2 regions of the Clavibacter sp. GW821-FHT01D01 genome follow, and region 2 is predicted to be linked to the other one. Evidence: predicted binding sites of a transcription regulator. Region 2 holds the regulator's gene; the other holds the start of a gene.
What was found. Region 2 encodes HspR, which represses chaperone genes until heat shock. Its sites were predicted from a motif close to AAGTTGAGTCNNNNNGACTCAACTT; they were not measured.

Region 1 (14,474 bases), on a different contig from region 2:
CGCGCGTGACGATGCGGCCCGTGTTGCGGATCGCGACCTCCTCGCCCGTGGAGTTGTAGGTCGAGATCGACCCGCAGTTGGCGACGCGGCCGAAGTCCTTGAGCGCGCCGAGCGCCGCGGACAGGTGGTCGCCGCCCACGTTGTCGAAGTAGAGGTCGATGCCGTCGGGCGCGGCCTCGGCGAGCTTCGCGTCGAGGTCGCCGCCGTGGTAGTCGAAGGCCGCGTCGAAGCCGAGGTGGTCGGTGAGGCGCTCGACCTTCTCCGCGGATCCGGCGCTGCCGACGACGCGCGAGGCGCCGAGCAGGCGGGCGATCTGGCCGACCATGGAGCCGACCGCGCCGGCCGCGCCGGACACGAAGACGACGTCGCCCTCGCGGATCGACGCGATGCGGGTGAGCCCGACGTAGGCGGTGAGGCCCGTGAGCCCGAGGACGCCGAGGTGCGCGGAGGACGCGACGCCCGGGACCTCGGGGACAGGACGGAAGGCGCCAGCCTGGCCCTGGGCGACGTCGCGCCAGCCGAGCATGTGGCTGACGAGCGTGCCGACGGCGAGGTCGTCGGAGCGGGACTCGACGACGCGGCCCACCGCGGATCCGGTCATGGCCTCGTCGAGCCCGAACGGCGGGACGTACGAGGGCACGTCGTTCATGCGGCCGCGCATGTACGGGTCGACGGAGATGAACTCGTTCTCGACGCGCACCTCGCCGTCCTCGAGGTCGGGCAGGTCGACCTCGACGCGGCGGACGTCGTCGGGGGTGGGCTCGCCGGTGGGGCGCTTCGCCAGCTGCCACTGGATGCTGCGTGACGTCATGGGTCTCCTTCGTTCCGGGGTGCGGGCGGTCGGACGACCGGCCCGCGGCGCTCGTGGCGCGGCCCCACCCAACCACCGCCGTCTGGATGCCGCACCCAGCGAGCCGTGGCCTCGTGACGGGCGCCCGCTACGCGGCGGTCGCGGCGCTCCGCTCGGCGACGTGCGCGGCGAGCACGTCCCGCACGCTCGTCCACGGGGCGTCGCCGAACGGCGCGCGGTCGACGTGCCGCAGCTCGGCCTCGCCGCTGTACATGCTGACGAGGTACTGCATGCCCTGCCAGGCGGGGAAGGTCTCCTGCTCGTCGCGCCCGACCCGGCGCATGGCCCTGCTGGCGGCGGAGAGGACCCCCGTGGTGCCCGCCCACTGCAGCGCGAACGGCGTGCCCGTGATCTCCGTCATGGTGCGCGCGATGTCCCGGGCGGTGACCCGGTCGCCCGCCACCTCGACCACGCGCGGCGCGTCGTCGTCGAGCGCCACCTGCGCGACCACGCGGGCCGTGTCGTCCTTGGTCGTGAAGTCGAGCACCTGGTCGGCGGACGACCAGTACAGGACGCGGTGCCGGTCGAACAGCACGATGGGCGCCTGGCCGGTGAGCATGTCGGCGAACGCGCCGTTGAGCACGGAGGTGGCGCGCACGGGTGCGGCGTCGAGGTCGGCCGCGAACTCGCGGCGCAGCTCGAAGTTGCGGTTGCTGCCGGGCGTCACCCGCCGGTAGTCCGAGGAGTAGTCGGAGGGGATGAAGCGCGGCACGCCCGCCGCGACCGCGGCCGCGAGGAGGGCGCGCTGGGCGCCGAGGATCACGGACCGGGCGCCGCTGACGGCGGACACGACGACGCGCGCGCCCTCGACCGCGTGGACCAGCGCCGCCGGGTCGGTGTACGCGGCCTCGACGACCTCGACGCGGGGCTCGCCGGCCCACGCCTCGACGGACGACCGGGCGCCCGGGCGGGTCAGCACCCGGACGGACGCGTCCCGGGCGAGGAGCTCGCGGACGATGCGGCGGCCGAGGTCGCCGGTGGCGCCGGCCACGACGACGGGCGGGGACGCGGGGGTGGATCCGGATGCGGGGGTGCTCACGAGGGTTCTCCATCTGCGGGTGGTCGGCGCGCCGGGCGGCGCGAGCGGTGGGGGGCGGCGACGGGCTGCTCGAGCGCCTCGCCGGTGTCGGGGAGGCCCGCGGCGGCATCGCCGGCGCCGAGGGCGACGCGCGCGAGGAGCCGCCGGAGGACGATGCGCTCGTCGGCCTCGAGGTCGCGCATGAGCACGTCCTCCACCTCGCCGAGGGCCACGCGGGCGGTCGCGAGCAGCGCCCGGCCGGCGTCGGTGGGCACGACCCGCCGGATCCGGCGATCGCGCGGATGCGGCTGCCGCTCGACGTGGCCGCCGTCGGCGAGCGCGTCGATGACGTAGGTCATCTGCGTCTTGTCGATGCCGAGCCGCTGCGCGAGGGCGAGCTGCGAGGCGGGCTCCTCGGTCGTGATCGCGACGAGCACCTGGTACCCGCGGGGGCCACCCGGCACGTCGGCGACGGCCGTCTGCGCCGTGCGCGCGAACCCCTGGTAGACCGCCTGGAGCGACCAGCCGAGCTGCGTCTCGATCCCGCCCGCGTCCCAGTCGATGCCCGCGGCGTCCACGTCGACGTCGTGGTCGGGTGCCGAGGTGGATGCGCTCATGCGGAGATCATATGCCGCGCAGATCGTCTCCGCGCGAGATTATCCCCGGACTGTCGGCGATCCGCGTTCGGGTGCGGATCAGCCCCCGAACGGCCGCAGCGAGACCGACTCGAGCGTGCCGTCGCGCGTCTGGTCGACGACGAGGCGCACGGCCCGGGCGACCGAGGCGGGGTCCAGGTACCGCGTCTCGTCGTACTCGCCCCCCTCCTTCGCGCGGAGCTCCCGCTGCATGTCGGTGGCGACGCGGCCCGGGTGCACGCTGGAGACGCGCACGCCGTTCGGGCGCTCCTCCTCGCGGAGGGCGTCGCCGAGCGCGCGGAGGGCGAACTTCGACCCCGCGTAGACGCCGCCGGTCGGGTTGGCCGTGAAGCCGGACCCGGAGTTGACGAGCACCACCTGGCCGCCCGCCGCCCGGAGCGCCGGGAGGAGGACGCGCGTGACCTCGGCGACGGCGAAGACGTTGACCTCGAACACGCGCCGCCACTCGTCGACGGGCGTCTCCCCGACCGCGTCGCCGCCGATCACGCCGGCCGAGTGCACGAGCACGTCGAGCCGGTCCAGGGCGGGCACGCCGTCGGCGAGGCCGCCCGCGGCGAGGTCGGCGGCCCACCCCACGGCGTCGGGGAGCGTGGCGGCGAGCGCGTCGACGGCCTCCCGGTCGCGTCCGTGGACGATGACGCGGTGGGTGCGGGCGAGGTCCTGGGCGACGGCGCGGCCGATGCCGCGCGTGGCCCCCGTGACGAGGGCGACGGGGCGGGCGGTGTCGGTCATGGGTCCTCCTGCGGCGGCTCCGGGGTCGGCTCCCAGGCTAGCGAGGGTGCCGCTCCCCCTCGTCGGGCGGGGTCCGGGGCATGACGTAGCGTGAAGGGGATCCGGCCGTCGCGTCACGAGCGAGGGCTCGCCACCGCCCGCCGTCCGCCGTCCGCCGTCCGCCGTCCGAGGGGAACCGCCCATGCACGCCCGCTTCCCCGCCAGCCTCGAGGTGCTGCGCCAGGAGGCCCGCGACGAGCTGGACGCCGTCATCGAGCACCGGTGCCGGAACGGCGACGACCCGTGGGAGGTCATCCCGCAGCTGCCGACCGTGGACGAGCACGTGGTCGCGACCCTCCGGCAGGACGCGCTCGAGGCCGACGGGATGGCCGAGGAGCTCGCCCGGGTGCGGCACCCGTCCACCGCGCCCGGCGTCGTCGCGCGCTTCGAGTACCGCCTGCTGCGGGGCATCGCGCTCGAGCACCCGGACCTCTCGCGCGCGGTCTGGACGCTCATCGGGCGCATGGAGCGCGACCTCCGCCGCCGCTGACGAAGAGGAGATCAGGGCTGCATTCGCCCTCGGCGAACCTCTTGGCACCCGTGCAGGTCGAGTGCTAATCTCGACGTAGTTGAGCCGAGGGGGCTCAACCCGCAGATCACCAGTGAGGAGTCGACCATGAACATGACCTTCGATCCGTTCCGCGAGCTGGACCGCGCGATGGGCGCGCTGGCCGAAACGCGCCAGGCGAACCGCCCGATGCCCATCGACCTGCACCGCGAGGGCGACACCTACGTGCTGGCCGCCGACCTCCCGGGCATCGACCCGGGCTCGGTGGACATCGACGTGGACGGCCAGCTGCTCACCATCCGCGCCGAGCGCACCCTCGCGGGCGACCCGGGCGTCCGCTGGCTCACCCGCGAGCGCGTCGCCGGCACCTTCCTGCGCCAGCTCACGCTCGGCCAGGGCATCGACACGGAGCGCATCTCGGCGCACTACGCCAACGGCGTGCTCAGCGTCACCATCCCGGTGAGCGAGCGGGCGAAGCCGCGCAAGATCGCCGTCACGTCCGACGACGGGTCCGGCGAGCAGCGGGCCGAGACCCTGACGGTGGGATCCGCGGCGCCCGCCGCGAGCTGACCCGGTCGCACGCGGCCCGGCCCGGCCGCGGCGCAGCCCACCTCGAGGAGCCGCCGTCCGCACACGCGGACGGCGGCTCCTCGCCGTCTGCGGGGCGCCGGGACCGGAGCCGCCCGCGAACGTCAGCCGTGCCGCGGCCGGAGCCCAGCGTGGACGGCGAGCGGGTTCCGCAGGGAGCCGTGGATCTGCAGCACCGGATCCGCGAGGTCGACCATGCGCCGGTTGTCCCGCAGCTGCAGCCGGTTGAGGCAGGAGCGCGCGAACGACGGGGTGAAGAGGTCGCTCCGCGCGATCCGGGCCGCGAGCTCCGGGTGCGCGCGCTCGTGGTCCGCGAGCGCCTCGGCGGCCACGCGCCAGAGCCCGTCGGGCCCGAGGTCCTCGCGGTCCGCGACGAGGGCGGCGGCGAAGCGCAGGAAGCCGTCCATCACGTCCGTGAGCACCGTGAGGGTCCGCTCGTCGTCGGGCACGTCGAGGCGGATGCGCCGGACGTCCTCCGGGAGCTCGCGATCCGGGTCGAGCAGCGCGACCTCCTCGGCGATGTCCTTCATGAGCACGCGCACGACGACGTGGTCGCGGAGCACGAGGATCACGTTCTCCCCGTGCGGCATGAACGCGAGGTCGTGCGCGAGGAGCGCGTGCGCGATCGGCACCAGGTACGCGTCGAGCCAGCTCCGGATCCACGCGGCCGCGCCGACGCCCGACGCGTCGATCAGCGCTCCCAGGACCGTGGCGCCCTGCCCGTCGACGTGCAGGAGGCTCGTCATGCTCATCAGCCGCTCGCCTTCCGCGAGGCCCGGCACGGGCGACTCCCGCCAGAGCGCGGACAGCATCTTGGTGTGGGAGTGGCCGACCGGCAGCGCGCGGTCGACCCGCTCGTCGCGCACGCCGACGGCCGCGACCTCCCGCAGGATCCCGAAGCCGAGCCGGGCGAACTCGGGGTCGCCCGTCACGAGCGCGTGCACCCAGTCGTTGATGGCCGGCGTCACCGCCATGTAGGCCGGTGACAGGCCCCGCGTGAAGCCCATGTTGAGGATGGAGAGCGACGTCTTGACGTAGCAGCGCTCCGGGGTCGTGCGGTTCGCCCAGGTGCGGATGGACTGCTGCGCGCCGTACGCGTCGTCGCCCGTGCCGAGCAGCACGATGTCGCGCCGGGCGACGAGCCCCGCGAAGGTCACCGTGACGACGTTCTCCCACTGCCACGGGTGCACCGGCACGAGCACGCGCCGGGCGGGGTCGATGCCGAGCGACGCCATCCGCGCGCGGAAGCGCGCACGGGCCGGGGCACCGAGCTCGGCGTCGAGGAAGGCCTCCCGGTCGAGCCCGTCGATCGCGGTGAACCGGGCGAGGCGCTCGTGCACGGCGAGCCAGAGGATCCGCACGTCCTGCCCCGCCTCCGGCGCGTACCGGTCGTGGTCGTCGAGGTCGAAGCCGATGCGGCCGTTCGTCGCGACGAAGCAGGGGTGGCCCTCGTCCATGGTCGACTCCACCTCCGCGTAGGACGCCGTGAGCAGCCCGCGGGCGTCGGGCACGTCCCGCAGGCGCGAGAAGGCCGCGGCGGACAGCGTGCTGTTGAGCTCGTCGAGGTAGACGGGCAGGACCTCGTCGGTGATCCCCAGCCGGTCGCGGAGGTCGAGCACGAGGTCGGTGGCGTCGAGCTCGGCGGGAGCGCCGTCCACCGTGCGCCGGATGCTCGCCTCCTCGACGTCCCAGTGGTCGAGCTCGAGGACCCGCGCCCGGAACGCGTACGCGCTCCGCCCGTCGCCGCTCGTGACGCGGTACGCGGCCCGCTCCCGGGGGTCGTGCGGGCGCCGGGGAGCGCCCGGCGGCACGTCGGGGTCGACGCGCTCGGGCCGGATGAGCAGCTCGTGCGCGAACTCGGCGAGCGCCTTGCGCACGAGGTGGCGGGTGGCGGCGGCCCAGGCGTCGGGCCGGAGGTGCGCGGCGAGGTGGACGCCCGGGGCGGCCTCCGCCGTGCGGTCGGGGGTGGGGGTCATGGCGTGTCCGTCCGGAGGTGGGGCGTCGAGGGGCGTCCCCTCGAGGGGCGTGGCGTGCAGGAGGTCGTCGCGCGTGGCGACGCTGAGGAGCGCGTGCTTCGAACCGAGGTCGACGACCCGGAGGGGCTGGAAGCCGACGACGGCGTTGAGGCGCTGGACGGCCTCGTTGCGGACGTCCGGCTCGACGACGAGGCGCCGGACGGCGGGATCGCGCAGCAGGTGCGCGACGACGTGCCGCATCACGGCGGTGGTGAAGCCCGGCAGGGGGCCGCCGGACGGCGGCGCGACGAGCAGGTGCATGCCGCGGTCGCCGGGGAGCGGGTCGAGGTGCGCGCCGATCGGGTCGTCCGCCGGGTCGTAGGCCTCGACGAGGAACGCGGGCACGCCGTCGTGGAGGCCGATCCATGCCTCGCGGCACGGATCCGCCGCGAGGGACCGGTACGCGTCCCGCACGTCGTCGAGGGTCGCGTGCTGCATCTGCCAGAACCGGGCGCGCGGCGCGGTGACCCAGCCGTGGACGAGCGCCGCGTCGGCGTCGGCGTCCAGCGGGCGCATCGCGAGCGGCGGCGACGCGGGCGGGCGGCGGCGCCCCGCCTCGGACTCGGCCGCGGCGGTCGCGGCGGGTGCCGGCGCGCTCACGCGAGCACCCCCGATCCGGGCGCGGGCACGTCGTCCGGCAGCCCGAACTCCTGGAACGCGATCCTCTCCTCCACCGGGTAGGGCTCGCTCCCGGTGATGGCGCGGAGGATCCGCGAGTTGCGGTGCGCCGTCATCCCGAGGTCGGGCGCGACGAACCCGTGCGTGTGCACCTCCGCGTTCTGGACGAAGAGCGTGCCGGCGTCGTCGACCGTGTGCTCGCGCGCCACGTCGAGGCGCCCCCGGGCGTCGCGGCGCACGCGGTCGCCGAGCCCGGCGAGGATCGCCGGCGGGCCGGCGTCGTACCCGCTCGCGACGACGACCCCGCTCGTCGGCCACTCCCGCTCGGCACCCGTCTCGGCGTGCCGCAGCCCGAGGACCGTGCCGCCGTCCGCGGTCGCACGGGCCGACACCACCTCCGCGTTGGTGAGCAGGCGCGTGGGCACCCCGGATCCCGCGTCGCCGCCCGGGGCGAGCCGCCCCTCGGCCCGCAGCGCGTCGAACGCCAGCCGCTTGCGGTAGAGCGCCTGGAACACGTCGTCGATGAGCGCGGAGTCGATGCCCTTGTAGAGCCCCCGCTGCGCGCGCAGCAGCGACTCGCGGGCGTCGGCTGGCAGGCCGAAGAAGTGGTCGCTGTACTCGGGGCTCGTCATCTCGAGGGTGAGGCGCGTGTACTCGAGCGGGAAGAACCGCGGCGAGCGCGTGATCCAGTCGAGCCGGTACCCCCGCGCGTCGACGTCCTCGAGGAGGTCGCGGTAGACCTCGGCCGCGCTCTGCCCGCTGCCGACGACCGTGATCGCGTCCCGCTCCTGCAGTGCGGCCTTGGCGCCGAGGTAGCCGGAGCTGTGCACCGCCCCCGGCAGGTCGCGCAGCGCCTCGGGCAGCCACGGCGGCGTGCCCACGCCGACCACGAGGGCGCGCCCGCGGTGCACGTGCGCGCCGCCCGCGGAGTCGACCGACTCGACGACGTACGCGTCGTCGGCCTCGTCGTAGCGGATCGCGCGCACGTCGCGGTCGAGCTCGACGCCCCGCGCCCGCTCCGCCGCCCAGCGGCAGTAGGCGACGTACTCGCTGCGCAGCACGAAGGGGTCCTCGCGGATGTAGAAGGAGTACAGCCGTCCGGTCTCCTTGAGGTACGCGAGGAACGAGAAGCGCGAGGTCGGGTCGGCGAGCGTCACGAGGTCCGCGAGGAACGGCGTCTGCAGGTGCGCGGTCGGCAGCATCATGCCGGGGTGCCAGTCGAAGCGCGGCTTCCGCTCGAGCACGACGAGGTCGACGTCGAGCGGGTCCGCGAGGCAGGCGAGCCCGAGGTTCGCCGGGCCGAGGCCGACGGCGACGACGTCGCGGACGCGGTCGGGTGCGGCCCCGCTCATCGTCCGTCCTCCGCACCGCGGAGCCCGGCGTCGAGCGCGTCGCCCGCCGCGACGACGAGCGCCAGGATCTCTCGGATGTGCGCGTCCGTCGTGGCGGGGTTCAGCAGGGTGAGCTTCAGGTGGGCCCGGCCGTCCACCCGCGTCGCCGCGACCATCGCGCGCCCGGAGTCGTGGATCGCCTGCCGGATGCCGCGGTTCACGGCGTCGGATCGCGCCCCCGCGTCCGCTGCCGCGGATCCGCCACGCTCCCCCGCCGGCACGTACCGGAACACGAGCGCGCTCAGCTCGGGCCGCACCACCACGTCGAGGGCCGGATCCCGGCGCATCGCGAGCCAGGTGCGGTCGGCGAGCGCGATGACGTCGTCGAGCATCCGCCCCACGCCGTCGGCGCCCACCGTGCGGAGGGTCAGCCACAGCTTGAGCGCGTCGAAGCGCCGCGTGGTCTGCAGCGACTTGTCGACCTGGTTGGGCGTCCCCTCGTGCGCCCGGTCGGCGGGGTTCAGGTAGTCGGCGTGGAGCGTCGCGTGCCGGAGGGTGCGGCGGTCGCGCACGAGCAGCGCGCTGGAGCTCACCGGCTGGAAGAACGTCTTGTGGTAGTCGACGGTGACGGAGTCGGCCCGCTCGATGCCGTCGAGGAGGCCGCGGTGGGTGCGGGAGGCGAGGAGGCCGCCGCCGTAGGCCGCGTCCACGTGCAGCCGGATCCCCGCGCGGCGGCACGCGTCCGCGATCGCGGGCAGCGGGTCGATGCTCCCGAAGTCGGTGGTGCCGGCGGTCGCGACCACGGCGACCGGCAGGAGGCCGGCCGCCGCGCAGCGGGCGAGCTCGCGCTCGAGGGCGTCGACGCGCATGCGCCGCGCGTCGTCGCTCGGGACGCGGATGACGGCGTCGGGGGCGAGGCCCAGGATCCGCGCGCTCTTCTCCACGCTGAAGTGCCCGACGTCGCTGACGAGGATCCGCATCCGGTGCCGGTCGTCGGCCGCGAGCGCGTGCACGGCGGCAGCCTCGTCGCGCGCGAGCATCAGCGCCTGCAGGTTGGACTGGCTGCCGCCGCTCGTGAAGACGCCGTCGGCGTCGTCGCCGAGGCCGATGCGCCCCGCGGTCCAGTCGATGAGCGCCCGCTCGATGAGGGTCGCGCCCGCGCTCTGGTCCCAGGTGTCCATCGAGGTGTTGACGCTGGAGAGGATGAGCTCCCCCGCGAGCGCCGGGATGAGGACCGGGCAGTTGAGGTGCGCGACGTAGGAGGGGTCGTGGAACCAGATCGCGTCGCGGAGGTACAGGCCGTCGAGCTCGTCGAGGGCCTCGTCCAGGCCGCCGAGCGGCCGGTCGAGGTCGAGGCCCGCGAACGCGCCGCGGAGCCGGGAGGGCGCGATGCCCGTGGAGGGGCCGTCGGCGCGCTGCGCCGCCTGGCGCACGCGGTCGGCGGCCGCGCGGAGGGCCGTGTCCCAGCCGGGCAGCGTCCGGTCGGAGAACAGCTCCGCGGCAGGGTCGGCGGGGGGCGGATCCGCGGCGGGACGGGGATCCGCGAGGGTCGGGGCGGTCGGTCGGGAGGCGTGCGGGGAGAGGGTCATGGGTCCTTCGTCGATTCGGTGGGGGAGCCGTGTCCGGGTCACGGGCACCGTCGGAGGTTAGGTAAGGCTCACCTACTATCGGGGGTGCGTCGGGGAAAGGCAACCGGCTGTGGCGAACTCGCGGGGACCCCCCGCGGGGCGCCTCTACGCGCCCGCGCGGCCCGCCTCCGCACCCGCCGTCCGCACCCGGACGCTCGTAGGGTGGGCACCATGAGCGATCGCGACGAGCACGCAGACGGCATCCGCACCGGGCGCGGCCCCGGCGACCCCGACGGGCTGGTGACAGTGGACGACGTGGTCTCCGCCGACGGCCACCGGACCCCGACCGGCGACGCGGTCCGTGCGCCCGACGGCACGGACTACGGCCACGCGGAGGAGGACACCCTCGAGGTGGAGGACGCGGAGCCCGCGAGCCCCGACCACCCCGCCATCCCCGACAACCGCGCCGTCACCGCCGCCGACTCGCACATGGGCGCGCCCGCCGACGACGCCGCCGGCCACGTGGATCCCGAGGGGCGCTGACGTGACGGACGCCGTGCCCGACGCTCCCCGCCACCCGCTGCCCGACGCCGCGCCCCTCGACGCCGACTCGGTAGCCTCCCGCGACGAGGCCGCCGAGGAGGACGCCCGCGAGGACGCGCCCGACCCGTTCGGCGAGGGCCCGGACGACATGTGACGCCCCGCGCGCACCGCCGGCCGGCCGCCGGGAGACGCGTTGCATGAGGGTTCCCTGAATGCCGACCACACGGGCGGAGGCCGAGCGTAGCGTCGGCCGCATGGACACCGACGACCCGCGCCTCCAGCCCGCGGACACCTCAGACACACGCCAGGACAAGGACTTCACCTCCCCCAGCGAGGACGACACGCAGGTGAAGCAGAGCGAGCAGATCGTCGAGAGCGAGGGCGTCTCCGACGACGTCCCCGCCGCCGAGGACGACGTGCAGGTCCTCCCCGGCTCGGGCGGACCCGACGACGTCGGCGAGATCGACGTCGACCCCGACGAGCTCAACCTCAGCGGCGACTCGATCCCCGGCCACCCCAAGCCCGAGGCGGGTGAGTGACCGTGACGGACGCCACCTCCACCACGCCAGGTGACGACTCCACCGGCGACGACACGGCCCTCGACGCGGTGGGCATGGACACGGCGACGGTCGTGAACGACGCCGTCGCCGGCGAGACCGTCCTCCCCGACACCGACGAGCCGGTCGAGCAGGTCGACGACGACGACGCCGTCACCGCCGAGGACGCCGAGCCCGAGGCCGACGCCCTGGGCGTCGACGGCGAGGCCGAGCCCGCCCTCGCCCCGAACGACCTCGCCGGCCAGGACATCGACCTGGACGACACCCCGCCGAGCTGATCCGCCCGGCACCCCCTTCCCGAACGCATCACGCAGCCATCAGGAGACCCATGAGCACCGACCAGTACACGTTCCAGGACCCGACGAAGATGTACGCCGACATCGACCCGACCGCGCAGCAGCAGGACGGCCCCGGCCTCGACGCCGACCTCGACGAGACCGCGGACCGCGGCGAGCGCACGTACCGCGGATCCGGCCGCCTCGAGGGGCGCAAGGCCCTCATCACGGGCGCCGACTCGGGCATCGGCGCGGCCGTGGCCATCGCCTACGCCCGCGAGGGCGCGGACGTCGCCCTGTCCTACCTGCCCGAGGAGGAGGAGGACGCGCGGAAGGTCGTCGCCCTCATCGAGGAGGCCGGACGCACGGCCGTCGCGATCCCCGGCGACATCTCCACCGCGGAGTTCAGCCGCGAGCTCGTCGCGAAGGCCGTCGAGGGCCTCGGCGGCCTCGACATCCTCGTGAACAACGCGGGCAAGCAGCAGAACGTCGACGCGCTCGAGGACATCTCCGACGAGGAGTTCGACCTCACCTTCAAGACCAACGTCTACGCGATGTTCTGGATCACGAAGGCGGCGCTGCCGCACCTGGCGCCCGGCTCGTCGATCATCAACACGTCGTCGATCCAGGCCTACCAGCCCTCGCCGAACCTGATCCACTACGCCACCACGAAGGCGTCGATCAACACGTTCTCCAAGGGCCTCGCGCAGCAGCTCGCGCCGAAGGGCATCCGCGTCAACGTGGTCGCGCCCGGCCCGATCTGGACCCCGCTGCAGACCGCCGGCGGCCAGCCCGCCGACGCGCTGCCCGAGTTCGGCGAGCAGACCCCGCTCGGCCGCGCCGGACAGCCTGCGGAGCTCGCGCCCGCCTACGTGTTCCTCGCCTCCAACGAGTCGAGCTACGTCGTCGGCGAGACGCTGCACGTCAACGGCGGCATGCCGACGCCGTAGCGCGCCGCGCGACCGCGCACCTGCACCGCCCGACGCCCGGGCCGGCTCCCTGCCGGCCCGGGCGTCGTCGCACCCGGACGCGCGCCGCGCACCGGAATAGGGTCGAGCGATGACCGACATCCCGGCCCGCGTCGGCGGGAACCTCCTCGCGGGGCTCGTCGCCGCGCTCCGCGTCGTCCGGAGCCCGCGGCCGCTGCACCCGCACGGCGTCGCCCTCGCGGGGTCGCTCGCGCCCGTCCCGGGCCGCGCCGCCTCCGGCCTCGCCTGGCTCGACGGGCTCGACGAGCCGCTCGCGATCGACGCCCGGTTCTCGCGGGGCGGCGGCACGCCGCCCGCCCTCCCCGACGTCCTCGGCCTCGCGCTCCGGATACCCGACGGCGGCGGCACCACGGTCGACGTCCTGCTCTCGACGACGGGGCTCGGCTTCCCCGGGCGCTTCCTGCTGCAGCCGCGGCGCGCGCTCTCGGGCGCGCGCATGACCACGCTCATGCCCTACCGCGGATCGGCGGGGCCGGTCCTGCTCGGCGTCGTGGTGGACCGGGAGCCGCACCTGCCCGCGGGCGCCGCCGACCTCGGACGCGCCCTCGCCTCGCAGCCGCTCCGCATGCGGCTCGTGCACGCGACGCCGCGCGGCCGGTGGCACGTGGCGGCGCGCATCGAGCTCGCGCACGACGCCGCCGGTCCCCTCGACACCTCCACCCGCGCGGACCCCGTGCTCGCGGCCCCGCCCGGCGACACGACGTACCCGTGGGCCCGGCGCCTCCGCGCCGCGGGGTACCGGGCGGCCCGGCACGGCGCGCCCGTCGCCTCCCGGCATCCCTCGCGCGACCCCGACGCCTGACCCCGGCCCGTCCCTACCGCGCGAGCCCGCCGCGCGGCACCGGCGCGTTCCCGCCGGCGCTCTCCGCCGCCGCGGCCGCCACCCGCCGGAGCGCGTCGAGGACCCGGCGGACCGGCACGCGCGCCATCGCGTCCGGACGGGCGAGCACGTCCACGTGGCGGACGAGCGCGGCGCCGACGAGGGGCCGCAGGACCATCCCGTCGACGGCGAGCGGGGCCACCGTCATCCGCGGCATGACGGCGACGGCCGCGCCCGCGCGGACGACCTGCGCCGCGACGGAGAACTCGTTGATGCGGTGGTCGACCTGCGGCGCGCGGCCGATGAGGGCGCCCAGCTGCGCGAGCACGCCCGTGAGGGGGAAGCCCTCGTGCGTGGAGATCCAGCGCTCGTCGCGCAGCTGCTCGGGGCGGATGCTCGGGGCAGCCGCGAGGGGATGCGCCGCGTGCAGGGCGATGTCCAGCGGCTCGACCAGGAGCGGCACGACGACCATGCGCCCGGTCGGCCACTCCGGCTCGTGGGCGAGCCGGTGCGCGACGACCAGCTCGTGGTCCGCGGTGAGGCGGGCGAACTCCGCCTGCGCGACGTCGGCGTCGGCGAGGGAGACCCGCGGGCCCCCGGTCCGGCCCAGGTCCTCCAGGAGCGGGCCGAACAGCGCGAGCCCGGCGCTGTGGAAGGCGGAGACGCGCACCGGCCGCTCGTCGTGGCCGAGGAACGACCCGACGGCGTCGCGGGCCTCGGCGAGCGCCACCTCCACCCGCGTGGCCGCGACGGCGAGCGCCTCCCCCGCGTCCGTGAGCACCAGCCGCCGCCCGCGCTTGACGGTCAGCGGGACGGGCACCTGCGCCTGGAGCACCGCGAGCTGCTGGGAGACGGCGGAGGCGCTGACGTGCATGGCGGCGGCGACGGCCGCGACGCTGCCGCGGTCGCCGAGCTCGCGGAGGAGGCGGAGTCGTGCCGGATCCACAAGGCTGCCCTTCATCGTCGATCAAGTGATGGCCCGTTGCTCTTGGGCATCGGTCCTCTGGACAGTAGCGTCATGGCCTCCCGCGCACGACCCGGACTCCTCGTCGACCTGCTCCTCGTCGGCGTCGCCGCGGTCTGGGGCGCCAGCTTCCTCGCGGCCAAGGACCTCGCCGCCCTGACCGGGGTCCCGGCGGCGCTCGCCCTCCGGTTCCTCGTCGCGGCCGCCGCGACGGCCCTCCTCTGCCTCGCCCGGCGGGAGCGCCTGCCGCGGGGTCAGGGCCTCGCGATCGCGGTGGCGCTGGGCTGCTCCCAGACCGCGGTCATCGGGCTCGAGACGTGGGGCGTGCACCTCACCAGCGCCACCAACGCGGGGCTCCTCATCAGCCTGGCGCTCGTCATGACGCCCGTCCTCGAGGGCGTCG
Region 2 (14,474 bases):
GGGGCCGCGACGAGCACGGCGAGCACGAGCGCGACGAGCACCGGCAGGGCGTCGTCGAGGCCGCGGCCGTAGGTGGACCCGGAGAGCCAGGTGAGCGCCTTCGCGCCGTTGAAGGGGTCGGTGAGCACGATGATCATGCTGATCGCCGCGGCCGTGCCCGCCGAGACGCCGACGCCGATGAGCACGAGGCGGTTCTGCGGGAACCCGCCGCGCGCCGCCAGCCCGAACACGACGACGGCCGCCGCGAGCGCCCCGAGACCCGCCGCGCCCGCGATGCCCCAGCCGGACGCGAGCGGCGCCGTCGTGACGAACAGCACCGCGCCGAGGCCCGCGCCGCCGGAGACGCCGAGGATCGCGGGATCCGCCAGCGGGTTCCGGGTCACGGCCTGCACGAGCACGCCGGCCAGGGCGAGCGCGGCACCCGCCAGCACGGCCGCGAGCACGCGCGGCACGCGGGTCTCGAGCACGTAGCCGACCACTGGACCGGCCGTGCCGCGGATCCCGTTCGCGAGGTCGCCGAGGAGGAGCTTCGCGTCGCCGAGGAGCACCGACGCGACCAGGAGGCCGACGAGCGCCACCGCGAGCGTGCCGACGACGAGGGCGGCGCGCCGGCGGGTGATCACGCCGTGGCGCTCCGTGGGCGCGGGCGTCGCGCTGTCGCGAGCGCGCACGGCGAGCACCACGAGCACGCCCGCGCCGAGGAGCGAGGTCACGAGTCCCGTCGGCACCGCGACGGACGCCTCGGCGCCGAGCACCGCGCGCACGAGCACGTCGGCGAGGAGCACGACGGCCGCGCCCATGAGTCCCGCGAGGGGCACGAACACCCACGCGCGACGGACCCCGGGCACGAGCCGGCGGAGCGGCCGCACGAACGCGGGCGCGCACAGGCCGACGAAGCCGATGGGGCCGGCGACCGTCACGGCCGCGGCGGCGAGGAGGACCGAGGCGAGCACGGCGATGACGCGGGTGGTGCGCACGTCGACGCCGAGGCTGCGGGCTGCGTCGTCGCCGAGCCCGAGCGCGTCGAGGCGGCGGGTGAGGAGGAGCAGGATCCCGAGCGCGACGAGCACCACGGGCGCCATCTGCGCGACCGCGTCGAAGCCGTTCTGGCCGACGCCGCCCTGACCCCAGCGGTAGAGGCCGGAGGTGCGCTGCGGGAAGAGGAGGAGGAGCGCCGAGGTGACGGATCCGAGGCCCAGCGCGAGCGCGCTGCCCGCGAGGACGAGGCGCACGGTGCCGGATCCGAGGCCCGAGACGGCGAGCACGACCGCCGCCGCGAGGAGCCCGCCGACGAACGCGACGCCCGCGCCGGCGAGGACCGGGAGCGTCAGCCCGGTGACCGCCGCGACCGCGAGGGCCGCGTAGGCGCCCGCGTTGACGGCGAGGGTGTCGGGCGACGCGAGGACGTTGCGGCTCACCGTCTGGAGCGCGGCGCCGGCCGCGCCGAGGGCGAGGCCGACGAGGATCCCGGCGGCCATGCGCGGCAGCCGCGAGGCGACCACGACCGAGGCGTCGCCGGGCGTCGCGCGCCCGAGCACGGCGTCCCACACCTCGCGCGGGCCCACCGCGGCGGTGCCCTGGGTGATGTCGATCACCGCGAGCACCAGCACGACGAGGGCGAGGAGGGCGACGACCGCGACCGCCCGCACCGGGATCCGGCCGGCCCCGTCGGCGCGCGCGACGGCGGCGGGCGACGGGACGGGTCCCGGGATCGTCGCCGCTCCGGCGGCCGACGCGGGAGGCGCGTCGGCCGTCGGGGGCGCGGTGCGGGCGGGAGCGGTCATGGGAGGGGCCGGGCGGCGCGGATCAGCCGACCAGCAGGTCGGTGACGGCCTCCGCGTACGCCGTCATCGAGGCAGGGCCGCCGAAGGCCCAGATGCCGTCGGGCATGCGGTGCACGTCGCCGGCCTGCACGAACGCGAGGGACTGCCAGACGGCGTTGCCCGCGAGGGTCTGCGCGAAGGGGTCGTCGCCCTGGGTGGCGTTGGAGTTGTAGAGGAACTGCACGTCGCCGACCGTGGTGAGGCCCTCGACGTCGGTGGTGCCCAGGCCGTAGGCCGGGTCGACCTCGCCCGTCCAGGCGTTCTCGAGGCCGAGCTCGGTGGTCACGTCGCCGATGAGCGAGCCGGGGCCGAACGGGCGGATGGAGACGGCGCCGGCGTCGACGTAGGCGTCCGCGAACAGGAACCGCGACCCGGCGAGGCCGGCCGCGTCGAGCTGCGCCTTCGCGTCGGAGACGGCGGCGTCGTACGCGTCGATCACCTTCGTCGCCTCGTCCTCCGTGCCCGTCGCCTGCGCGATGAGCTCGAGGTTGTCCTCGCTCTGCTGGATCTGCTGCGTGCCGTCCGCGGAGACGACCTGCAGCACGGGCGCGATGGCCTTCAGCTGCTCGATGGCGTCCGCCGGGAGGTCGGTCGTGGCGACGATGAGGTCGGGCGCGAGCGACGCGATGGTCTCGACGCTCGGCTCGCCGCGCGTGCCGATGTCGGCGGGCTCGTTCACGAGCGGGACGGCGGAGGACCACGCGCTGTAGCCCTCGACGTCCGCGACGCCCACCGGGTCGACGCCCAGCGAGACGAGGTTCTCGACGACGTTCCACTCGGTGCCGACGACCTTCGTCGCGGGCCCGTCGAGCGTGACCTCCGCGCCGGTGCCGTCGGTGAGGGTGATGGACTCGCCGCTCGGAGTGGATCCGGCGCCCGTCGAGGCCTCCTCGGTGGTGCCGCATGCGGTCAGCGTGAGCGCTGTCGCGGCGGCGAGGGCGGTCATCGCCAGGGTGCGTCGTCTCGTGGTCACGGGTGGAGCCTCTCGTTCCTGTGGTGGTGGCGGGCGACCGCGCGGGTGCGCAGGCTGCCCGTCGTCGGGTCCGCGTGGACCTCGACGGGGATGCCGTAGACCTCCGTGAGGAGGTCGGGGGTGAGCACCTCGGCGGGGGTGCCGGTCCTCACGATCCGGCCGTCGTGCAGGAGCGCGACGGTGTCCGCGAGCGCCGCGGCCTGATCGAGGTCGTGCAGCACCACGCCGACGGCGATGCGTCCGTCGTCGGCGAGGTCGCGCACGAGGTCGAGGAGCTCGACCTGGTAGCGCAGGTCGAGGTAGGTGGTGGGCTCGTCGAGCAGGAGCACGCCGGTCTCCTGGGCGAGGCAGCTCGCGAGCCAGACGCGCTGGAGCTGGCCGCCGGAGAGCTGGTCGACGCCGCGGTCGGCGAGGGCGACCAGGCCCGTGAGGTCGAGGGCGCGGTCGACGGCGGCGCGGCCCTCGGGATCCGCCCCGCCGAAGCGGCCCCGGTGCGGGTAGCGGCCGAACTCGACGACGTCGCGGACGCTGAGGCCGCCGGGCGTCGGACGGCCCTGGGTGAGGAGCGCGACGCGGCGCGCGAAGCGGCGGAGGGAGAGGTCGAGCGCGTCCGTGCCGTCCGTGGGGGCCGTGCCGTCCGCGGATGCGGTGCCGCCGGATGCTGCGCCGTCCGCGTCGCCGCCGCGCAGGGTGAGGGACCCGGATCGCGCGGACTGCAGCCGCGCCATCGTCCGCAGCAGCGTCGACTTGCCGCTGCCGTTCGGGCCGACGAGCACCGTGACGCGCCCCGGCAGGAGCTCGAGGTCGGCGCCATGCACGACCTCGGTGTCCCCGTACGCGACCGTGACGCCGCGGGCGTCGAGGGCGGACGCGGCGGTGGCCGCGTGGGTGCGCGGCGGGTGCGCCGCGGGGGCCGTCGGCGTCGCGTCCGGGTCGACGGCGCGCGGCATCGGCGAGGTCGGAGCGGGGGAGGTCACGAAAGGTGAGGTTAGCCTAACCTCACCGCCTTCGCCAAGCCGGGGCGCGGGATCCGACGGAGGGCTGCGGCCGGGTCATGCGGTGAGGTCGGCCGGCCCCAGCCGGTGCGCGCCTCGGAGCCAGGCGACCAGCTCCTCCGCGGTGGCCTCCGCGCCGGACGGCAGCGGCTCGGCGCTCGCCAGCGCGTGGCGGATGCCGCCGGGCGCGCTCCCCAGCACCGCGCCGAGCAGGGCGTCGCCGCGGAGCCCGACCTCGCCGAGCAGCGTCACCTCGCGCGCGGAGAGCCCCACCGGCAGGTCGCCGTTGCCGAGGTCGGTGCCGTACGCGACCCGCCCGCCGGCCCGCACGTAGCGGCGCGCGTTGTCGAGGGCCGCCGCGAGGTCCGGCCCCTCGTGGATCGCGAGGGTGGAGATCCAGAGCACGTCGCGCGCGACGGACTCCGCCAGGGTCGCGTCGTCCAGCCGCTCGGTCCACGGCACGTGCACGAGCGCGTCGGCGCCCACCCGGATCGCCCGGCCCGCCTGACCCGCGCCCTCCGCGTGCACGGCCGCGGGCAGCCCGGCGGCGTGCGCGGCGTCGACGAGGGCCGCGAGCACGTCGTCGGCGAGGAGAGGACCACCGTCGTGCAGGACGACCTTGATCACGTCCGCGCCGCCCGCGCGTGCCTCCGCGACCGCGGGTGCCGCGTCGCCGACACGTGCCACCTCCCGCACGCTCCCGGCGGGCGCCCACGCGCGGTCGGAGGGGTAACCGCCCAAGGCGGTGTGGAACGGACCCGCGTAGCGGACGTCCACGCCGTCCGGCGGCAGGGCGGCGATGCGCGCCGTCTCGACCGGATCCCCGCCGAGGTCGACCACGGCCGTCACCGGCGACCCGGCCAGCGCCGCGTACGGCACGAGCCCCAGGTGCACGTGCCGGTCGACGACGCCGTCGGAGAGGCTGAGGTCCAGCCGCCCGCGCACCGGATCCGCGGGGTCGGCGAGCGCGACGCCGCCGCCGTCGATCCGCACCGCGACGTCCCGGTGCGTGCGCTCCAGGCGGACCTCCCGCACGCGCCACGCGTCGCCGCGCACGCCGGCGCCGCCCGCGGGACGGGGAGCACGGTCCGGACGGGGAGCGCGGGAGTCGGGCATGCCCCCGAGCGTAGGAGGCGCGGCGCGCGCACCGTCCGCCGCCGCCCGCGCCCTCCCTCCACCTCCGACTATCCGCTGACCGTCTCCGCACGGCATCCGTCCCCCACGCGCCGCCGCGCGCTCCCACCCCCCGAAGCACCCGGGATCCGCACCACTGCGGGCCGCTCACCCTCCCCTCACCCCCGGATCACCCGCGCTTCGTGCACGAGATGTCCCCCATATGGAGGACCGGGCCCCTAGAGTCTTCCTAGCGCGACGGGTTCCCCCCGATGCCGTCGCGCGAATGGATACCCGAGCAGCGCCCCGCCGCATCCCCCGCACCGCGGGGCCGCTCTCAGATCCCTCCGCGATCCGACCCGAACGGACGTGGGAGCAGCAGGAGCCCGGCACGCCACGTACCCGCGAGCGAGCCGGGCTCTTGTCCGCACAGGAGCCGCGCCGGGCCGCCACCCGTGCCCCGCCGTCCCCCGCCACGCGGGAGGATGGGTCCACGGCACGAGGGGGATCCATGCGCACGACCGTCTACACGAGCACCGCCACGCGGCACCTGTCCGACGACGACCTCGCCGAGCTGCTCGGCCAGTGCGTGCGGAACAACGAGCCGGCGGGCCTCACCGGCCTCCTGCTGCACCGCGACGGCCGCTTCATGCAGGTGCTCGAGGGCCCGGACGACGCCGTGGGCGCGGTGTTCGCGACCATCGCCGCGGATCCGCGCCACACCGACGTGCGGCTGCTGCTCGACGAGCGGATCCCGGCGCGGCGGTTCCCCGCCTGGTCCATGGGGTTCCGCACGGTCGACGACTCGACGGTCCGCCAGCTGGACGGGTACGACGACTTCCTCGACCGCCCCGCCTCCGCCGCCGCCCGTCCGGACGCGCCGTCCCGCGCCCGCTGGCTCCTGGAGTGGTTCCGCACCCACCCCGCGTGAGCCGCCCCGCCCTCGACACGCAGGCGGGGCGCGTGCGACCATATCGACATTCGTTGCAACGATGATCGATGGGACGCGACCATGAGCACCTCCTCCTACACCAGCACGGGCGCCGCCGTGCGCACCACCCGCGGCGTCCTCCGGGCGGCCCTCGTCATCGCCGTCCTCGTGCTCCTCGCCGTGGCGGCCTCCGCCGTCGCGAGCGCGGTCCAGACGGTGCGGACCGGCGTCGTGCACACGTCGCTGGAGATGCGCGGGTCGCTCCCGGCGGAGGCCGACGCCGGCCCCGCGGACCTCCGCTCGGGCGCCTACCGGACTGCCGACGTCGCCGTCGGCGGCCTGTCGGACGGGATCGTCGTCATGCACGTGGTGCGCATCGCCCTCGACGCGTCCGTCGGCATCGCGCTGGCGGCCACGGTCGCGATCCTCGCCCGCCGGCTGCTGCGGCCGGATCCGCTCGCGCGCCGCCTCAGCCTCGTCGTCACGCTCGCGGGCGGCACCGTCATGATCGCCGCCCTGTGCTCGCTCGGGATGCGCACCGGCGTGGCATGGCTGGTCGGCGGCGAGCTGAACGACCCCGCCGCGGGGCTCGAGGGCTTCTGGCCCGTGGTCGCCGAGGTCGACCTGTCGACCATCGCGCTCGGGTTCGCCCTGATGATCGTCGGCCTCGTCGTCGAGCACGGCGAGCGCCTGCAGCGCGACACCCGCGGCCTCGTCTGATGGCCGCGGACGACGACGGGCCCACCGGCGTCCACTGCCGCCTCGACGAGCTGCTGGCGGCTCGCGGCATGACGCTGACCCGGCTCAGCGCGATCGTGGGCGTCAGCCAGGTGAACCTCTCGGTCCTCAAGAACGACCGCGCGCGGGCGGTGCGCTACTCGACCCTCGTCGCGATGTGCCGCGCGCTCGAGTGCGAGATCGGCGACCTCCTGGTGCTCGATCCGCCGCTCCCCTGATCGGCGTCGCGCCGGGGCGCTCGCAAGAGGAGCAGCGGCCATTCTGGGGGTCCGCGGACGATGGCGTCTGACGGGAGTGGGGCGATAGCGTCAGCCGACGAGCCACCCAGCTCGCGGAGACCCGACTCCGCCCCTCTCGTCTCCGCTTACCCGAAAGCAGCCCGTGTCACGCTCCCCCGCCCTCGGGGTCGTCTTCGATCCCCGCCACAACGCCCTCAACGCCCTCCGGCTGGCCCTCGCCGTCTCGGTCATCGTCTGGCACTCGTTCCCGCTGAGCGGTGCGGACATCGACTTCGCACCCCTGCGTCAGATCGTCAGCCGGATCAGCGTGGACGGGTTCTTCGCCATCTCCGGCTACCTGATCGTTTCCAGCTGGGTCCGAGACCCGCGTTGGCGTACGTTCCTCCGCGCACGCGCTCTGCGAATCCTCCCGGCCTTCTGGACATGCCTGGTCGTGACCGCCGCGGTCTTCGCACCGCTCGCGGTGCTGATCCGCGGCTCCGCCTTCCCGCCGGGCTTCGTCGCGGATTCCGTCTCCTACGTCGTGCGCAACGCCGCGCTCTACATGCTCCAGTACGACATCGCGGGAACGCCCTCCGACGTCCCGTATCCCGACGCGTGGAACGGCGCCCTCTGGACCCTCTTCTGGGAGGCGAGCTGCTATGTCGGCGTCCTCGCCGTCGGCCTCCTCGGGCTCATGAAGCACCGGGCGACCTTCCCCGCGCTCTTCGTGGTCGCGACGGTCGGTGTCCTCGCCACCTCCTACGGTCCGGTCGAGAACTTCTACGTCGTCACGGGATCGCGGTTCGGGATCATGTTCCTGGCAGGAGCGCTGATCCACCGCTATCGCGATGCGATCCCCGTCTCGCCGCCCTTGATGGCCATGGCCGCCGTGGCCGTCGCCGCTTCCGCCTGGCTGCCGGACTACCGGGTGATCGCGGCTCTTCCCGTCGCGTATCTCGTCATCTGCCTGGGCGCGCTCGGCAAGAGCCCCCGGCTCCGTGTGCGGAACGACCTCTCCTACGGCACCTACATCTACGGCTTCCCGATCCAGCAGCTCCTCGCGACCGCGGGTGCGAGTGCCTGGGGAGTGCCTGCGTTCGCCGTGATCTCGATCGCGGTGACGCTGCCGGTGGCCGCGGCGAGCTGGTTCCTCGTGGAGAAGCCGGCCCTGCGGCTGAAGGGGCCGCAGCGACGCCCCGCTACGGTCCAGGAGGAGGCCGTCGCCCGCCGCTGAGCGCTGCCCGGAAAGGCCGCGCGCGGCCGCGGCACCGGCTCCCGCGGATCAGCCCCGCAGCGCCGCGAGCGCCTTCTCGACGCGGCGGAGGCGGGTCTCGTCCGTCCTCGCCTCCCCGATCGGGTCCACGAGGGCGCGCTGACGGCTGGAGGAGAGCGCGCCGAACGCCTCCGCGAGGGCAGGATCGGCGGCGAACGCGGCCGCCACCTCCTCGGGGACGACGGCCTCGCGCGGCGCCGCGTCGAGCTCGATGGTGACCTCGACCTCGTCGTCGGCGGCGATCCCCGAGGCGGCGCGATGCGCGGCGCTGAGCGGCAGGAGCTGCTGGCCGCCCATCGTGCCGACGGTCGTTCGGTACGAGTACCCCGCGACCGTGACCACGACGGCGGGGCGCTTCCCGGCGCCCAGCTCCTCCAGCGCCTCCGGGGGCACGGGCAACCCGGTGGCGTTGCCGCGGGCCTGCAGGACGCGGGTGCGGAAGGTGGGCATGGCGGCTCCTCGATACGCGGCCGCCGGGCGCGGGTCGCCCGCGGTCGATCCTGAGGCTAGGCCCGCGGATCCGGCTTCGTCGAGACGGCGACCGTGAACTTCGCGTTCCGCCCGGCCTCGCGGGTGTGCCCGACGATGCGCGTGAGCTGCGGCCGGTAGCCGAGCGGGCTGTTGTAGACGGTCCACAGCTGGCCGCCGGGGCGGAGCATGCGGGCGGCCGCGGCGAAGAGGCGCGGCGCGAGGCCCGCGTGCACGGTGGCGCCCGTGTGGAACGGCGGGTTGAGGAGCACGAGGTCCGCGGATCCGTCGGGCACGGTCGCACCCGCGTCGTCGCGCACCACGGTGACCCGCCCCGCGAGCCCGTTGGCGGCGACGGTGGCGCGCGCGGAGTCGACGGCGGCCCACGACTGGTCGGTCGCGACGACGCGCAGCTCCGGCCGGGCGAGCGCCACGGCCGAGGCGATGACGCCCGTGCCGCAGCCGAGGTCGACGGCGGACCGGGCGTCGTCGGGCAGCTCGGGGAGGAAGGTCAGCAGGAAGCGCGTGCCGATGTCGATGCGGGCACCCGCGAACGCGGCGCCGTGCGCGCGGACCTCGAGGCCGAGGTCGGGGTGCGACCCGCCGCGCGGGTAGGGGTCGCCGTCGTCCCCGCGCACGGGACCGCGCGCGACCAGGACCCGGGACTTCTGCCGCGCGAGCGTCGCGTGCACGTCCGCGAACCGGCGGCGGAGCACGTCGGTCATGGCGGGCGTGAGGTGCTTGACGCGACCTCCGGCGAGCACCGTGACGTCGTCGGCGGCGGCCCGGGCGACGAGGCCCGCCCACTCGTCGAGGGCGTCGAGGCTGCGCGGGAGGCGCGCGAGGACCACCCGGGCGCCGGCGGCGAGGGCGTCGTCGAGGCCGTGGTGGGCGATCACGGCCGTCTCGCCGACGAGCTCCGCGTTGAGGTCGAGCGCGGTCTCGGAGCCCAGCGCGTCCTGGTGGACGCGGAGGCGCAGCGGATCCGTCGCGCCGGACCGCCGGAGCGCCGCGGCCGCGCCGAGCGCCAGCGCGCCGTACTGGTCGCCGATGACGACGAGCTCGTCCGGTCGGACGGGATGCCCGGCGTCCGCGGCCGTCGCGAGGAGCGCGATCAGCTCGTCGAGGAGCAGGCGGTCGGCGGCGTCCACCGCGAAGAGGTTGTCGGCCTCCACGTCGGGCCGGCGGCGGAGCGCGCCGAGGTCGAGGAGCTCGTCGGCGGTGTCGCTCACCGCGCGTCGCGCCCGCTGGGTCCGCGCTCGGCGGACCCGCGTTCGGCGGACCCGCGCTCTGCGGACCCGCGCTCTGCGGATCCGCGCTCTGCGGATCCGCGTCCGGCGTCCGGCATGGTGAGCGCCGCGCGGTAGAGCACGACCTCGGTCTGCCGGGAGGGGCGCACGCCCGCGCGGAGCGACACGACGTCGCCGTCGCCGCGGGCCGCGAACACCCGGCGGCCGGGTCGGGAGAGGAGCTCGTCGGCGAGGGCCGACTCGAGCTGCCGCACGCGGCCGCGGAGCTCGGTCACCTGGTTCTCGAGCTCCAGGATCCGCGCGATCCCCTCGAGGCTGACGCCCTCCGCGCCCAGCCGGGCGACCTCCCGCAGCTGCACGATGTCGCGCATCGAGTAGCGGCGGGAGCGCCCGGCCGTGCGGGTGGGCGACACGAGCCCGAGCCGGTCGTACTGCCGGAGCGTCTGCGGGTGCATGCCCGACAGCTCGGCCGCCACGGAGATCACGAAGACGGGCGCGTCCTCGTCCATGGCGTCGCGGGGGTCCATGTCAGCCCCGGGCCCGCTCGATGAGCTCGGAGCGCGGGTCCTCGGCGGGTCCCGAGCCCGCGAACGCGTCGAGCGCGATCCGCTGGGCGTCGGTGAGGCGCGAGGGCACCGCCACCTCGATGCGCGCGAGCAGGTCGCCCGTGCCCTTCGGGGTGGTGACGCCGCGTCCCTTGACGCGCAGCACCTTGCCGCTGGACGTGCCGGGCGCGACCTTCAGCCGCACCGGGTCGCCGCCGAGCGTGGGCACCTCGATGGTCGCGCCGAGCGCGGCCTCGGGGAACGTGACGGGCACGTTCACCCGGAGGTTCAGCCCGTCCCGCTCGAACACGGGGTGGGGCCGCACGTGCACGGTGAGGATGATGTCGCCGGTCGCGCCGCCGTCGCCGGAGGGCTCGCCCTTGCCGGCCAGGCGGATCTTCTGCCCGTCGGTGACCCCCGCCGGCACGCGCACCGTGATGGGGCGGCCGTCGGAGTCCTGCAGGCGCACGACGTCGCCCTGCACCGCGGTGAGGAAGTCGATCGTGGTGGACGCGGTGACGTCGCGGCCCTTCGTGGGGGCGCCGTAGCCGCGGTAGCCGCCGGTCGACTGGCCGAAGCCGCCGTTGCCGAACATGCCGCCGAGGATGTCCTCGAACCCGCCCTGGCCGTACTGCGGCTGGCCGGATCCGAACCCGGCGCGCCGCCCGCGGCCGCCGGCCTGCTGGCCGAACATGCCGCCGAACACGTCCTCGAACCCGCCCGCCTGGCCGCCGCCGGCACCGGGCGCCGTGAAGCGCGCGCCCGAGCCCATCGCGCGGACCTGGTCGTACTCCTTGCGCTGCTCCTTGTCGGACAGCACGGCGTTCGCCTCGCTGATCTCCTTGAAGCGCGCCTCGGCCGACGGATCCGGGTTGCTGTCCGGGTGGTACTGCCGGGCGAGCTTGCGGTAGGCCTTCTTCAGGTCGGCCTCCGAGACGTCCTTGGACACTCCGAGGACCTTGTAGAAGTCCTTGTCGAACCAGTCCTGGCTGGCCATCAGACGCCTCCCTTCTTCTTCGTCTCGTGGTGGGGGCCGCACGACCCGGTCCGGGCGCCCGCGTGCGCGGGGGCCCGGACCGGGGTGGGTGCAGCCTCGTGGATGCTGCGGATGATGGTGCTACTCCGGCTTGTCGACGACGACCTTCGCGGCCCGCAGCAGCGTCTCGCCGACGTAGTAGCCACTCTCGACGACGTCCGCCACGGTGTCCACCTGGACCTCGGGGTTCGGCTTCTGGAAGATCGCCTCGTGCACCTGCGGGTCGAAGGCGTCGCCGACGGCGCCCACCTTGACCAGTCCGATGCGCTCCACGCTCGTCCGCAGCTTGGCGACGATCGCGGTGAGCGGTCCGCCCTCCGCGAGGTCGCCGTGCTTCTCGGCCCGGTCGAGGTCGTCGAGCACCGGCAGGATGCCCTTGACCACGTCGCCGACCGCGCGCTGCCGCTCGATCTCGCGGTTGGCCTCGGTGCGCTTGCGGTAGTTGGCGTACTCCGCGGTGACGCGCTTCAGGTCCACGAGGTGCTCGGAGTCGCCCTCGACGGGCTCGTTCCGGGTCTGCTCGATGAGGTCCTGGAGCTCCTCGTCCATGGCGTCGGTCGTCTCGACGTCGGGGCCCTCGGCCTCGACGAACGCGCCGTCCTCACCGGGGACGGAGGCCGCGTCGGCCGCGGCGTCCGCCGTCGCGTCGGACCCGGCCGGGGACGGGGCGGCCGACTGCTCGGTGCCCTCGTCCTCGGGCGTCGTGCCCTCGCCGTTCGCGGTGTCCTCGGTCATCGGTCGGACTTCTTGTCCTCGTCGTCCTCGTCCACGACCTCGGCGTCGACGATGTCCTCGTCGTCCTTCTTCGCCTCGGGCGCGCCCTCGGACGCCTCACCGGCGGCCTGCTCCTGCTGGCCCTGCGCGTAGATGGCCTCGCCGAGCTTGGTCTGGCTCGCGGAGAGCTTGTCGAACGCGGTCTTCACCGCGGCCTCGTCGTCGCCCGCGAGGGCGCTCTTCAGGCCGTCGACGTCGCCCTGGACCTCGGACTTGACGTCCTCGGGGAGCTTGTCGTCGTTCTCCTTGATGAGCTTGTCGATCGAGTAGGCGAGCTGCTCGGCGTTGTTGCGCACCTCGGCCTGCTCGCGGCGCGTCTTGTCCTCCGCCGCGTGCTCCTCGGCCTCGCGCACCATGCGCTCGATGTCCTCCTTCGCGAGCGAGGATCCGCCCGTGATGGTCATCGACTGCTCCTTGCCGGTGCCCTTGTCCTTGGCGGACACGTGCACGATGCCGTTGGCGTCGATGTCGAAGGTGACCTCGACCTGCGGGATCCCGCGGGGCGCCGGGGCGATGCCCGTGAGCTCGAAGGTGCCGAGGTTCTTGTTGTCGCGGGTGAACTCGCGCTCGCCCTGGAAGACCTGGATCGCGACGGACGGCTGGTTGTCGTCGGCCGTGGTGAAGGTCTCGCTGCGCTTGGTGGGGATGGCCGTGTTGCGCTCGATGAGCTTGGTCATGATGCCGCCCTTGGTCTCGATGCCGAGGCTCAGGGGGGTGACGTCGATGAGCAGGACGTCCTTGCGCTCGCCCTTCAGCACGCCGGCCTGGAGCGCGGCGCCGACGGCGACGACCTCGTCCGGGTTGACGCCCTTGTTGGGCTCCTTGCCGCCCGTGAGCTTCTTGACGAGCTCGACGACGGCGGGCATGCGGGTGGATCCGCCGACGAGGACCACGTGGGCCACGTCGCCGACCGAGACGCCGGCCTCGCGGATGACGTCCTCGAAGGGCTTGCGGGTGCGCTCGAGCAGGTCGTTCGTGAGCTCCTCGAACTTGGCGCGGGTCAGCGTCTCGTCGAGGTTGGCCGGGCCGTTCTCCGTGAGGGAGAGGTAGGGCAGCTGGATGCTCGTGCTGGTGGAGGAGCTGAGCTCCTTCTTCGCCTGCTCCGCGGCCTCCTTGAGGCGCTGCTTGGCGATCTTGTCGTTGGAGACGTCGACGCCCGTCGACTCCTTGAAGCGCTTGACGAGGTGGTCGACGATGCGCTGGTCCCAGTCGTCGCCGCCGAGGCGGTTGTCGCCCGCGGTGGAGCGGACCTGGATGGTGCTGAAGTCGTCGTCCTTGCCCACCTCGAGGAGGGAGACGTCGAACGTGCCGCCGCCGAGGTCGAAGACGAGGATGAGCTCGTCCTCCTTGCCCCGGTCGAGGCCGTAGGCGAGGGCCGCCGCGGTGGGCTCGTTGATGATGCGCAGGACGTTGAGGCCCGCGATCTCGCCGGCCTCCTTCGTGGCCTGGCGCTCGGCGTCGTTGAAGTACGCGGGGACGGTGATGACCGCGTCGGTCACCGAGTCGCCCAGGTACTGCTCGGCGTCGCGCTTGAGCTTGCCGAGGATGCGGGCCGACAGCTCCTGCGACGTGTACTTCCTGTCGTCGATGCCGACGGTCCAGTCGGTGCCCATGTGGCGCTTGACCGACGAGATGGTGCGGTCGACGTTGGTGACGTTCTGGCGCTTGGCGGTCTCGCCGACCAGCACCTCGCCGTCCTTGGTGAACGCGACGACGGACGGCGTGGTGCGCGCGCCCTCGGCGTTGGCGATGACGGTGGGCTCCCCGCCCTCCAGGACCGAGACCACCGAGTTGGTGGTACCCAGGTCGATTCCTACTGCACGAGCCATGGGGTGTTCTCCTTCTATTGCCGCGACGCCCGGGTCACGGGGTCGCTTCGTGGGTGACGCGGGTGTGCCGCGGAGTCTGTCTCGCGGTGCCGCTTCGTCAGCGGCGTGCTACTTGAGCCGCGATGACTCAACTCTACTCGCGCTCCCCCGAGCGTCAAGTCGGGGGGAGCGGACTTGAGCGATGTCGGCTCAACTCACAGGATCCGGGTGCCGATGCCGCGGCGTGTGCCCCGGGCGGGGGCCCGGGGACGTCGAATGGGGGCTACTGGTTCACCTAGATCGCTACTGGGACCCTGTACCCGCTCTGATCAGCAGATTAGCGTCAGATGGCAGGCCGGGGGGCCTGAGGCGCCCCGCCCGGGGCGCACCGGAGCACGGGGGTGGTCGAGGTGGCGCGAGCGCGTGCTGTCCATGCTGCCCGACCGGAGACGGACAGGCCGCGCCGTCCTCTCGTCCGGCGCATCGCCGCGACCGTGGTCGCCGCCCTCGCCGCCACGCTCCTCGT

Region 1: the regulator HspR is predicted to act here: its motif matches at 3,862-3,886, upstream of AC07VC_RS07170 (Hsp20/alpha crystallin family protein).

What each region holds. Positions count from the first base shown of each region.
Region 1 is NZ_JBWKXC010000004.1:13,501-27,974, forward strand. Features, by position in the region: gene AC07VC_RS07145 (NADP-dependent oxidoreductase) at 1-811, opposite strand, end outside; gene AC07VC_RS07150 (NmrA family NAD(P)-binding protein) at 939-1,889, opposite strand; gene AC07VC_RS07155 (MarR family winged helix-turn-helix transcriptional regulator) at 1,886-2,485, opposite strand; gene AC07VC_RS07160 (SDR family oxidoreductase) at 2,564-3,256, opposite strand; gene AC07VC_RS07165 (hypothetical protein) at 3,438-3,785, shown strand; gene AC07VC_RS07170 (Hsp20/alpha crystallin family protein) at 3,912-4,373, shown strand; gene AC07VC_RS07175 (GNAT family N-acetyltransferase) at 4,496-6,922, opposite strand; gene AC07VC_RS07180 (lysine N(6)-hydroxylase/L-ornithine N(5)-oxygenase family protein) at 7,003-8,376, opposite strand; gene AC07VC_RS07185 (pyridoxal phosphate-dependent decarboxylase family protein) at 8,373-9,944, opposite strand; gene AC07VC_RS07190 (hypothetical protein) at 10,155-10,466, shown strand; gene AC07VC_RS07195 (hypothetical protein) at 10,468-10,620, shown strand; gene AC07VC_RS07200 (hypothetical protein) at 10,721-11,005, shown strand; gene AC07VC_RS07205 (hypothetical protein) at 11,008-11,301, shown strand; gene AC07VC_RS07210 (glucose 1-dehydrogenase) at 11,352-12,248, shown strand; gene AC07VC_RS07215 (hypothetical protein) at 12,358-13,089, shown strand; gene AC07VC_RS07220 (LysR substrate-binding domain-containing protein) at 13,103-14,053, opposite strand; gene AC07VC_RS07225 (DMT family transporter) at 14,126-14,474, shown strand, end outside.
Region 2 is NZ_JBWKXC010000001.1:224,719-239,192, forward strand. Features, by position in the region: gene AC07VC_RS01130 (iron ABC transporter permease) at 1-1,784, opposite strand, end outside; gene AC07VC_RS01135 (ABC transporter substrate-binding protein) at 1,807-2,796, opposite strand; gene AC07VC_RS01140 (ABC transporter ATP-binding protein) at 2,793-3,773, opposite strand; gene AC07VC_RS01145 (amidohydrolase family protein) at 3,849-4,907, opposite strand; gene AC07VC_RS01150 (BLUF domain-containing protein) at 5,416-5,835, shown strand; gene AC07VC_RS01155 (hypothetical protein) at 5,917-6,555, shown strand; gene AC07VC_RS01160 (helix-turn-helix domain-containing protein) at 6,555-6,791, shown strand; gene AC07VC_RS01165 (acyltransferase family protein) at 6,955-8,028, shown strand; gene AC07VC_RS01170 (DUF1905 domain-containing protein) at 8,077-8,517, opposite strand; gene AC07VC_RS01175 (class I SAM-dependent methyltransferase) at 8,574-9,767, opposite strand; gene AC07VC_RS01180 (heat shock protein transcriptional repressor HspR) at 9,764-10,312, opposite strand; gene AC07VC_RS01185 (DnaJ C-terminal domain-containing protein) at 10,314-11,327, opposite strand; gene AC07VC_RS01190 (nucleotide exchange factor GrpE) at 11,448-12,101, opposite strand; gene dnaK (molecular chaperone DnaK) at 12,098-13,969, opposite strand; gene AC07VC_RS01200 (DUF7507 domain-containing protein) at 14,443-14,474, shown strand, end outside.